DNA from 3 places in the Hohaiivirga grylli genome. Region 2 is predicted to be linked to each of the others. Evidence: riboswitches for the same ligand, from Rfam matches in the RefSeq annotation. Region 2 holds a riboswitch; each other region holds the start of a gene.
What was found. Region 2 has a riboswitch for cobalamin ahead of WJT86_RS02310 (TonB-dependent receptor plug domain-containing protein). Riboswitches for the same ligand answer to the same signal wherever they lie in the genome.
Positions count from the first base shown of each region.

Region 1: linked by a shared signal. The riboswitch ahead of nrdH (glutaredoxin-like protein NrdH) and the one ahead of WJT86_RS02310 (TonB-dependent receptor plug domain-containing protein) in region 2 are both predicted to bind cobalamin.
Region 3: linked by a shared signal. The riboswitch ahead of WJT86_RS09385 (ABC transporter substrate-binding protein) and the one ahead of WJT86_RS02310 (TonB-dependent receptor plug domain-containing protein) in region 2 are both predicted to bind cobalamin.

Region 1 is NZ_JBBYXI010000002.1:10,418-14,144, forward strand. Features, by position in the region: gene WJT86_RS04420 (response regulator) at 1-617, shown strand, start outside; cobalamin riboswitch at 722-925, shown strand; gene nrdH (glutaredoxin-like protein NrdH) at 1,169-1,390, shown strand; gene nrdI (class Ib ribonucleoside-diphosphate reductase assembly flavoprotein NrdI) at 1,401-1,799, shown strand; gene nrdE (class 1b ribonucleoside-diphosphate reductase subunit alpha) at 1,787-3,727, shown strand, end outside.
Region 2 is NZ_JBBYXI010000001.1:538,544-542,270, reverse strand. Features, by position in the region: gene WJT86_RS02315 (lysozyme family protein) at 1-129, opposite strand, end outside; gene WJT86_RS02310 (TonB-dependent receptor plug domain-containing protein) at 520-2,493, opposite strand; cobalamin riboswitch at 2,533-2,742, opposite strand; gene WJT86_RS02305 (cobyric acid synthase) at 2,891-3,727, opposite strand, start outside.
Region 3 is NZ_JBBYXI010000003.1:261,531-265,257, reverse strand. Features, by position in the region: gene trxB (thioredoxin-disulfide reductase) at 1-208, shown strand, start outside; gene WJT86_RS09390 (LysR family transcriptional regulator) at 406-1,296, shown strand; cobalamin riboswitch at 1,348-1,526, shown strand; gene WJT86_RS09385 (ABC transporter substrate-binding protein) at 1,490-2,497, shown strand; gene WJT86_RS09380 (FecCD family ABC transporter permease) at 2,494-3,492, shown strand; gene WJT86_RS09375 (ABC transporter ATP-binding protein) at 3,489-3,727, shown strand, end outside.

The sequences.
Region 1 (3,727 bases), on a different contig from region 2:
GCATCTGGAATTCTCTGGCTGTTAATGGCCATAGTGAACTTGCAGAGCGTGGTATTCCTGCTGAAGCACGCATTGCACAGATCACGCCACTTCCACGACAGGCTTTTCTGTTGTCATGCCTTGAAGGTTTTATGGAGCAGGATATTGCAACCATCCTTGCTCTCAGCAAGCAGGAAGTACGCCAGCTGGTTGATGAGGCGGGGCGCGAGCTTGCAGCTGATATGGCAACCGAGATTCTGATTATTGAAGATGAATCCGTTATTGCCATGGATCTTGAGCATCTGGTTGAAAGTCTCGGACACAGCGTTATCGGCGTTGCACGTACCAGAACAGAGGCCCTGAAGATTGTTGATCAAAAGCGCCCTGGGCTTATTCTTGCAGATATCCAGCTTGCCGATGGTTCTTCTGGCCTAGATGCTGTCAATGATATGCTGAAGACTTTTTCGGTTCCTGTTATATTCATTACAGCTTATCCAGAGCGCTTCCTGACAGGTGAGCGCCCTGAGCCAGCCTTCCTGATTGCCAAGCCATTCCAGCCGGTTAATGTGTCTGCTGTTATCAGTCAGGCTCTGTTCTTCCAGCAGGCAGCCAGACAGAAGAAGTCTGCTACTGCCTGAATTTAAAAGACATTTCATGCTCAAAGCCGTCGGATTTTCTGACGGCTTTTTTATTTGTCTGTTTGTATTGATGTCTACCTATTGACGTTTTTGTGGGTCGATATACTATATTTTGTGTTCGAGGTTCTTTCGATTCGAAATCGGGAGCTAAGAGGGAATATGGTGCATCTGCTTGCAGATAATGCCATAACTGCCCCCGCAACTGTGAACGGAGAGTTGTTATCCGCTTAAGCCACTGGGAAACCGGGAAGGCCGGATGATAGCAAAGACCCGTAAGTCAGGAGACCTGCCTTGAATGAAACTGTCCACGGGCGGGGTGTCCGGTGCGCTGTTCATTCAGGTGTTGATCACCTTTGAACGCTCCCCGAATTTTCGCCTTTCTTTAACTTCGGGGTGAAGTCGTATGCATGTATCATTTCTATCTTTTCTGAGCTGATCTGAAAGGCTGCTTCAAGGCGGTCTGGTAATATTAATCTCAGTCGACACCTTCATTAGCTGTCGAAACGGGTAGTCGTGTCTTCATGCCTTCATTCCCTTCCGGGAATACTAAAGTGACGATTACAATCTATTCAAAGCCTGCATGCGTACAGTGCACTGCAACAATCCGTGCTGTTGAACGTAAAGGGATCAATTATCAGGTCGTAGACATTTCTGAAGATGCAGATGCCTATGCCTATGTGCGCCAGCTTGGATATATGCAGGTCCCGGTTGTTGTTGCCGGACAGGATCATTGGGCTGGTTTCCAGCCAGACCGGATTGGGGCTCTCGCTTGAGGGGGCTGTGATGGGTCTTATTGTCTATTTTTCTTCTTCAACGCGAAATACCGAGCGTTTTGTCGAGCGACTGGGTCTGCCTGCACAGCGTATCCCTGTAAGCCCTGATGAGCCCATGCTCAAAGCCTCTGAACCCTATGTTCTTTTTGCCCCGACATATGCGGGTGGAGATGGGGAAGGGGCTGTTCACAAGCAGGTTATCCGTTTTCTGAATAATACGGAAAACCGGAGCCTGATCCGTGGGGTCATTTCATCGGGAAATACTAATTTTGGGAAGTACTACGCAGTTGCGGGAGATGTTGTCGCGGCCAAATGTAAGGTGCCGCTTCTCTATAGATTTGAGCTTCTGGGTACTGCCGAAGACGTCGTAAATGTCAGATCAGGATTGGAAAGATTTTGGCTACAATAGAATTAGAAAAGCCGCAGCAGGATGCGGAAGATAGCGCCTATGATTATCATGCGCTCAATGCCATGCTTAATCTCTATGGTGAGGATGGCAGCATTCAGTTTGATAAGGATGTTCTGGCAGCGCGGCAGTTTTTTCTGCAGCATGTTAATCAGAATACCGTTTTCTTTCATAATCTGAAAGAGAAGATCGGTTATCTGGTTGAGAAGGGATATTATGAAGCTGAAGTTCTCGACCAGTATTCTTTCAACTTTGTAAAAAGCCTGTTTGAAGAAGCTTATGAACGTAAGTTCCGTTTTCCGACATTCCTGGGCGCTTTCAAATATTACACCAGTTACACGCTGAAAACCTTTGACGGAAAGCGTTATCTTGAACGTTATGAAGATCGGGTTTGTATGGTTGCTCTGGCCTTGGCTCAGGGAAATGAGGGACTTGCACGCTCTATCATGAATGAGGTGATCTCCGGGCGTTTTCAGCCTGCAACGCCAACGTTCCTCAATGCCGGCAAGAAACAAAGAGGTGAACTGGTTTCATGCTTCCTGCTTCGTATTGAAGACAACATGGAATCCATCGGCCGGTCAATCAACTCCGCTCTACAGCTTTCCAAGCGTGGCGGTGGTGTTGCATTCATGCTGACAAATATTCGCGAAGCAGGGGCACCGATCAAGCAGATCGAAAACCAGTCTTCAGGTGTCCTCCCCATTATGAAGCTGCTGGAAGATGCTTTCTCATATGCAAACCAGCTTGGTGCGCGTCAGGGAGCCGGAGCTGTTTACCTGCATGCGCATCACCCGGATATTATGCGTTTTCTCGATACAAAGCGTGAAAATGCTGATGAGAAGATACGTATCAAAACGTTGTCCCTTGGTGTCGTCGTTCCGGATATCACGTTTGAACTCGCCAAGAACAATGAGGATATGTATCTGTTCTCGCCGTATGACGTAGAGCGGGTATATGGCGTGCCTTTCTCTGAGATTTCGATCAGTGAGAAATATCGTGAGATGGCGGATGATCCGCATATACGGAAGAAGAAAATCAAGGCCCGTGAGTTCTTTCAGGTTCTGGCCGAAATCCAGTTTGAATCCGGCTACCCTTACATCATGTTTGAAGACACGGTGAACCGCTCCAACCCGATTGAGGGGCGCGTTACAATGAGTAATCTCTGCTCGGAAATTCTTCAGGTCAATGAGGCCTCAACCTATAATGCTGATCTTTCCTATCAGGATATGGGAAGTGATATCTCGTGTAATCTGGGATCGTTGAACATAGCCAAGGCCATGGATTCATCTGATTTTGGCTTAACGGTTGAGACCTCAATCCGGGCGCTGACAGCTGTATCTGATATGAGCCATATCAGCTCGGTTCCTTCCATTGAAAAAGGCAATGATGAATCTCATGCCATTGGTCTTGGGCAGATGAACCTGCACGGATATCTTGCTCGGGAGCGGATATTCTATGGCTCTGAGGAAGGTATCGATTTTACCAATATCTACTTCTATACGGTTGCTTACCACGCCATTCGGGCTTCAAACCTGATTGCTCGTGAGCGTGGTCAGACGTTCAAGGATTTTGAGAAATCAAAATATGCCTCTGGTGAGTTCTTCGACAAATATACGGAACAGGTTTGGGAACCATCAACGGAGCGTGTTCGTGAGCTTTTCGTGAATTCTGGAATAGCAATTCCAACGCAGGAAGATTGGCGTAAACTTAAAGATGATGTTGTAAAATATGGTCTTTATAACCGTTATCTGCAGGCTGTTCCGCCAACTGGCTCAATCTCCTACATCAATCATGCCACATCATCCATTCATCCGATTGTCTCCAAAATTGAGATACGGAAAGAAGGTAAGATCGGGCGTGTCTATTACCCTGCGCCCTTCATGACGAACGACAATCTTGAGTATTATCAGGATGCTTATGAGATTGGTCCG
Region 2 (3,727 bases):
TTCTTCCCAGGCGGAAAGGCTTTGGTCATCGTAAGACGTATTGACCACAACATTGGCAGGCTGGGCCGGCAAACCTGTAGCCGTTGCAACCTTAATAGACAAGCCAATTGTCAGTATACCTAAAGACAAACATACTGATGCAAAAAATAAATTTATGCTTCTTATATTATTCCCCAGTTTACTTTTAATATTACTTAAAGAAAAATTTGATTCATGCGCGCATAAAACATGCGACGCCCCCTCAGTTTTTTTCATTGTTCTTCCAACCAGCTTTATTTATTAATATTTACACTTAACTGCCGGGAAATATGTCAGACACTTATGGCAAGAATCGGTCAGCTTGGCGGTAAGAAGCGGGCAAAATCCTATAAATTTTCATAGAATTCAAAAATTCTTATAAAATCAATGCGTTGAAGAATGCAGAAAATAAAAGCTTAATGAGTTTCCAAATATCAGTCGGATAAATCTACATACAATAAGGCCTCCCAATCATCTTGGGAGGCCTTATTTCAGAGTAATTTACCAGCTGGCTCTCAGGCCGCCATAAACAGAGCGCCCGGGGGTCCCGTAATTCAGAACTTCCTGATAGTGGGCGTTGGTCAAATTCTCTCCACGAACATAAACCGTGAAAATATCATCGATTTTATATTCAACATGCGCGTCCAGTCTGGCGTATGGCGCAAGTTTGCCAACCTCATTAGCAGAAGAGAAACGCTCACCGACAAAGACAATAGACGGTTCAATCGTCAGCTGACGGGTTGGTGTAATCGTGAAAGCAATCCGCCCCTCATGCTCAGGTCTGCGGGCGAGCTTTTGATGCGTCTCGGCATTTATTGAGCGCATATAAGTATAATTTGCTTTCACACTCAGCAAATCAGGAACAATCTCAAACGTACCGGAAAGCTCAAGACCATGGGTTCTGGCACGGTTAACATTAAGATAGCATCCATAATAACTGCTTGTCGGGCATGTATCCGGATCGAAAGTGAAATCAATCAGATTGCGGAAGCGGTTAGCAAAATAAGTGGCAGAAAGCTTCACGCGACGATCAAACAGATATTGATCAATACCGGCATCAAAGCCCAGAGAGTACTCAGGCCGCAAATCAGGATTACCGTATAATGGATCATTCAACTGGAACAGCGTTGGTGCCTTGGCACCTGTGCCAATACTGGCCCGAACGATTGTATCCGTTGCTGTGATGTCATATGCCGCGGTTGCGCGCCATGTATTAAACTGCTTGCCATCTTCTACCGCATCAATACGCCCACCCAAAGACAAGCTGAGATTCTTTATCGGAGAGATCTGGTGAATGGCATATACTGAATTGGTAACCTGATCATAGCTCGCTGTTTTCTTGCGCGCAGAAGGATAGGGCAGCACATCTTCGTGATGTGTCGTCATAAACTCTTTTTCAGTTTTGGCGCCAAAAGTGAAAGTCCCAAACTGGTCAAGTTTCAGGTCACCCTGATATTCCGCAGCAATACGCTTTCCGCGATAATAATCTTTAGCCCAGGATTTTTCAGGCGCGCCATACCCGTAGGAATAGAAGTCAATCGCTCTGTACCGACGATCGGTCACATTTCCTGAAATAGTGATCTGATTGGTCAGGCGCCCATTGAACATCAGATTTTTCAATCGCACATAGCCATCAAGCAGCCCTTGACGGGAACGTGATGGTGTATCCGGAAAATCGCCCCAGCCGGAATCATAATCGGATACGTTAAGTGAAGAATATCCGCCGATTTCCAGCTCTGTCGTATCATTTAAAGCGAAAACCAGACGACCATTCAGGCCGAGCTGTTTTGATGGGTCGCGCTCCAGCTTACGTGGAAAATCCTTTGTAATTCTTTTTATCCGGTAACCATAGCGGGAATAACCATCAGTGTCATACCCGCTCACGGAGAAAGCGTAGGATACAGGGCCATTGCTCCCAGAAACACTCGCCTTCAGACCTTTAGAGCCATAACTGCCACCTTCGGCAGAAACCGTTACGCGAGGTTTACCCTTACCGCGTTTGGTAATGATATTAATAACACCACCCATGGCATCGGAACCATAAAGTGCCGATTGCGGACCACGCAGAACCTCAATCCGTTCGATATCAACCGGCACAATACCGGAAAAGTCAAAACCACCACCTGTATCGGCCGGGTCGTTCATCCGGATACCGTCAATCAGAACAAGGGTATTCTTTGATTCCGCACCTCGGATACGAACAGATGTAACTGAACCCGGACCACCGGATGTATTGACATCAAGACCAGGTACACTGCGCAGAACACCCGATATGTCGTTCGAGACGTTTTTTGCGATTTCATCGGCTGTAATAACCGAAATAGCACTGCCAGAGTCTGAAATAGCAGTCGGAGAACGGGTCGCCGTAATTACGATTTCCGGCAACCTGTCATCAGCTAAAGCCGATTGCAAAGGAACGGATACGACAATTGTGGAGAGAGAAGCCGCCAGCAGGCGACGGGAAAAAGAAACCATCAAAGCCTCCAGCCCGCCCCGCCGGCGGACAATTCGAGTTGCATTTGACAATTGGCCGGTCTCCTGGCTTGCGGGTCATCATGAACATTCGCCTTCCAGACTTGCATACAGCATAATGCCGTCAGCCCGTGGCTTCTTGAATGTCATTCACCGCTTACAGTTGCGGGGGCAGCTGTGGAATTGGAAAAATCCGTACCACATTCCCGTTTCACCCCTATGCGATGGGGCACCAACGTCTGCCCCTCCAGTACAGACTGCGCCCAAGCTTGGCAAGTCTCGCCCACTATCATTTAAGACAACAAGCCATTTTTATGTGTAATCCTGAAGCTACTCCAGTTGTTATGATGACTGAAAATAAAGAGTCTCAGCAAAACAACTGCGGCACTTTCACCGCTTCTCACACAGGCATACGCGCAATTTCGAGAATCGCATCAAGATCAAGATGTGTTTCAAGATGCATCGCGAGCTCATCCAACGTCTGCTCGACAAGTGGCTCATAGGCAATGCCCGTCCAGGAAGACATATCACCTAGACGTGTCAGAAAACCTTGCCGGAAGGCATCCTGCGAGAACAGACCATGGATATATGTCCCCATGACCCGGCCTGTTGCAGAGGTTGCCCCTTCAGGGTCACCGGCAATCTGTAACATTGGACGTACGCAGTCTTCACCATCTGTACGGCCAAGGTGGATTTCATAACCGGTGACACTTTCACTAGAGGTACAGCAGAAACCGGAAACAGGCCGCACCGCTTTCTCAGAACCAAGCCATGTTTCAACCGCCAGAAGACCAAGACCATCGCAGGCTTTCAGATGGCTCTCAACACCATCCGGATCATGAATTTTCTGACCAAGCATCTGGTAGCCACCGCAAATGCCAAGTACATGACCTCCACGCCGGACATGAGCAAGCAGGTCGATATCCCATCCCTGCTCCCGGAAAAACGTCATATCGGCAATGGTTGCTTTGGTACCCGGCAGGATGACCAAGGTTGCATCCGCTGGCAGTGGCTGGCCCGGCGGTACCATTTGTAAAGAAACGGAAGGCTCAAGCTTCAATGGATCCAGATCATCAAAATTGGCAATGCGTGAGAGCATCGGCACGACAATCTTAATTGTAGCCTTTGCATCCTTACCCTGCTGTTCAAGATCAACGGCATCTTCAGCAGGTAGTTTACCTGCAGCATTAAACCACGGCACAACGCCAAGGGCTTTCCAGCCTGTTCTCTCTGCAAT
Region 3 (3,727 bases), on a different contig from region 2:
ATCAACTGAGATATTCGCCGGACAGCTTGAGACTAAGCCAGGTGGCTATCTCAAGACTGCTCCAGACTCAACAGCAACCAACATTCCTGGGGTCTTTGCCGCCGGTGACGTCAGCGATGATGTATTCCGCCAAGCTGTAACAGCTGCTGGCATGGGCTGTATGGCCGCTCTTGAGGCAGAACGTTTTCTTGCTGCTCAGGAAGACTAAGAATTGAAAGCCCTGCAGTCTATTTTTCAGAATGCAGGGCTTTTTTATGGTCTAATACATTTGCATAGTTTTTGCATTTCACCCTTGCGTTTTACGCATAATGCTCCACTTTAACGACTGTACTTAAATCAAAAAGGCATAGCCACTCTGAGTAAGCAGAGTAAATTCAAGATGAGGGCCTTTTGAAGGAAGCTGTTGTGGACTGGGATAAAATCAGGGTTTTCTATAATGTTGCCGAGGCTGGCAGCTTTACCAAAGCAGGTGATGAGCTGGGCCTCAGTCAATCAGCTATCAGTCGTCAAATCAGCGCCCTCGAGCGTCATCTGAAAGCTCCTTTATTCCACAGGCATGCGCGTGGTCTTATCCTAACGGAACAGGGTGATATCCTGTATCGCGCAGCTCGTGATATGCGCATGCGTATCGAGACAACACAGGCTCGCCTCTTCGAAACCAGTGAAAAGCCATCAGGTACGCTCAAGGTCAATACAACTGTTACCTTAGGCTCATTCTGGCTGGCACAAAGAATATCGGAATTTACAGACCTCTATCCCGATGTTCACATAGAACTCATCCTGACCAATGAAGAGCTGGATTTATCCATGCGTGAGGCTGATGTTGCCATTCGCATGCGCCGCCCGGCCCAGCCTGATCTGATTCAGAGACGCCTCTTCACCATTCACTATCACACCTATGCTTCACCGGATTACATAAAGAAGTTTGGTGAACCTAAAACAATTTCTGACATTGATGAGCATCGACTTGTCTCATTTGGTGGTGATGAGCCTTCTCACATCCTTGCTGTTCACTGGCTCGCAACAGCCGGAAGAGATATCAATAATCCGCGTCCCTGCCACTTACTTGTAAACAACATTCTTGCCTTGAAAAACGCGATTAAAACGGGAACAGGCATTGGCGCCCTCCCCGATTACGCTGTTGGACAAGACCCAGATCTTGTCCAGGTTCTGCGTGATGTTGAGATGCCATCTCTTGATAGCTATCTGGTTTATGCAGAAGAAATGAAATCGGTTGCCCGTGTTCAGGCCTTCCGGGACTTCCTCGTTACCAAAGCTCAACGCTGGTCCTTCTGATCAACACAGATTGCACCATCTAAGCAGTTCCCTCTGCTGGTTAAATGCGTTAGTGTATTTTTCGTAACAGGCCCCTAAGGGATAATAGGGAACCGGGTGCAATTCCCGGGCTGCCCCCGCAACTGTAAATGGCGAGCCTTACGCCTCATGCCACTGGAGTAATCCGGGAAGGCAGCGTAATCAGCAAAGACCCATGAAGTCAGGAGACCTGCCCGTTACATCGTCCTTCAAGCAACCGGGTGGGTTGGTTGATCGGGTGCTCCCGGGTGACGATATCGATGTAACCACGCGGGCAGAAAATGAAATTAACGACCCCCCCATTGAGACTTCAACAGATCAGCATAGGCCAAATCAACCAATGCTAAGATTTCTCGCGGCGCTCACAGTTACCTTTTCCTGCCTGATAACTGCAAATACCGGACACGCAGAACCGAAGCGTATTGTTTCGCTCAATCCCTGTCTGGATACTGTTTTAATATATGTTGCAGATCGGGAGCAAATTGCGGCCCTCAGTCACTATGGCAGAGATCCGGAATCTTCAACAATCTCTGAGATTGCTAAAGACCTGCCATATGTTTCCGATAGCGCAGAAGAAATTCTCAGCTTAAAGCCAGACCTTATTCTCTCCGCTGGCCATTCTTCACCTGCAACACGCAAGGCCCTTGAACAAATGGGCTTGCCGAGTCAGATGTTCACTGTTCCCAATACACTGCAGGATAACTATGAGCAGATCAGACGTATTGCCTCTCTTGTCGGGCATCCTGATCGCGGCGAGGCATTAATCAGTACAATAGATACAGCCATAAACCAGATGCGCCCGGCATCAGCTGCAACCAGATATAAAACCTTGATTTTGCAATCCAGTGGTCTTGTCGCTGGCTCTGGGACATTAATTGATGAAATGATGACAATAGCTGGTCTTGATAATGCAGCCAGTCAATACGGCATCTCTCAATGGGGAACGGTCAGTCTTGAGCAATTAATAGCTGATCCTCCGCAATTACTGCTAATGGATATGGAAAACAATACGAAGCCGACATGGGCAGACCGTATTCTACATCATCCGGCTTTAACGAACCCAAAAGTCAGCATGAAACGTGCACCTATTCCGCAACCATTTTTGTATTGTGGTGGCCCGGTTATCATAAAAACGGCCGAGGCCCTTAAGAAAGCAAGAGATATAATGGAGAAAACACCATGATCATCAGGCAAAGAAGCCTTCTGATCGGGCTGACACTTATTCTGGTTATTCTTGCTGCCATAAGCTTAAGTGCCGGGAGAATATGGATACCGGCAGAGGTATGGTGGAACCATCTGTTCTCAAATACTGCCTATGATCCACGCTGGGCCATCATATCGGAACTTCGCCTCCCACGGACCCTGCTGGGTATCATCATCGGTGGTGCTCTCGGTCTTATGGGGGCTGCCATGCAGGGCTACACACGCAACCCTCTGGCCGATCCCGCAATTCTAGGCATATCAGCAATGGCAGCCTTTGGTGCTGTCATGAGCCTCTATCTTGGCCTTGTCATCCAGAATAACTGGACACTGCCTGTCATGGCAATGTTGGGGGCTATTATCGGTGTCATTCTGTTACTTGCCTTATCCGGGCTCACATCTGGCGTCATCACCTTCATTCTGGCTGGCATCATCCTGAATACCGTTGCAACAGCTGGCGTATCTTTAGCTCTTAATCTGGCACCCAATCCATGGGCTGTCAGTCAGATTGTAAACTGGTTGATGGGGTCTCTTGCAGATCGCTCATTTGATGATCTCTATACCGCGTCACCATTCATTATTATTGGCTGTCTCATGTTGCTCTCCACCGGCAAAGCACTTGATGCTCTCACATTTGGTGAGTTGGGGGCCCGATCTCTTGGCATTAATCTCAAATCCACCCGCTGGATACTGGCTATCGGGGTTGGATTGGCAACCGGCGCAGGCGTTGCTGTTACCGGTGTGATTGGATTTATCGGCCTCATCACACCGCATCTGATGCGACCATTCGTTGGTGCGCGCCCAAGCAGGCTTTTACCTGCCAGTGCATTGGCCGGAGCTTGTGTTACTCTCGCAGCCGATATTCTCGTCCGGCTAATCCCATCTGTGGTTGAGATCAAGCTTGGCGTTGCCATGGCAATTCTAGGCGGTCCATTCTTTCTTGCACTACTGATTGCAATGCGTCGGAGGCTTACATGAGTACACTGTCTGCCTCTGGCTTATATGTCAGCCTTGGCCAGAAATCTGTTTTGAAAGATATTGATCTCACATTCAAATCAGGTCAGGTCACAGCCATTGTTGGCCCTAATGGCGCTGGAAAATCCACGCTTCTTACCTGTCTTTGCGGTCTGCGGGCACCAACAACAGGCCAAGTGTTCCTTGATCAGACACCGCTCCTGTCCATGAAATCGGCACACCGCGCGCAAAAGCTCGG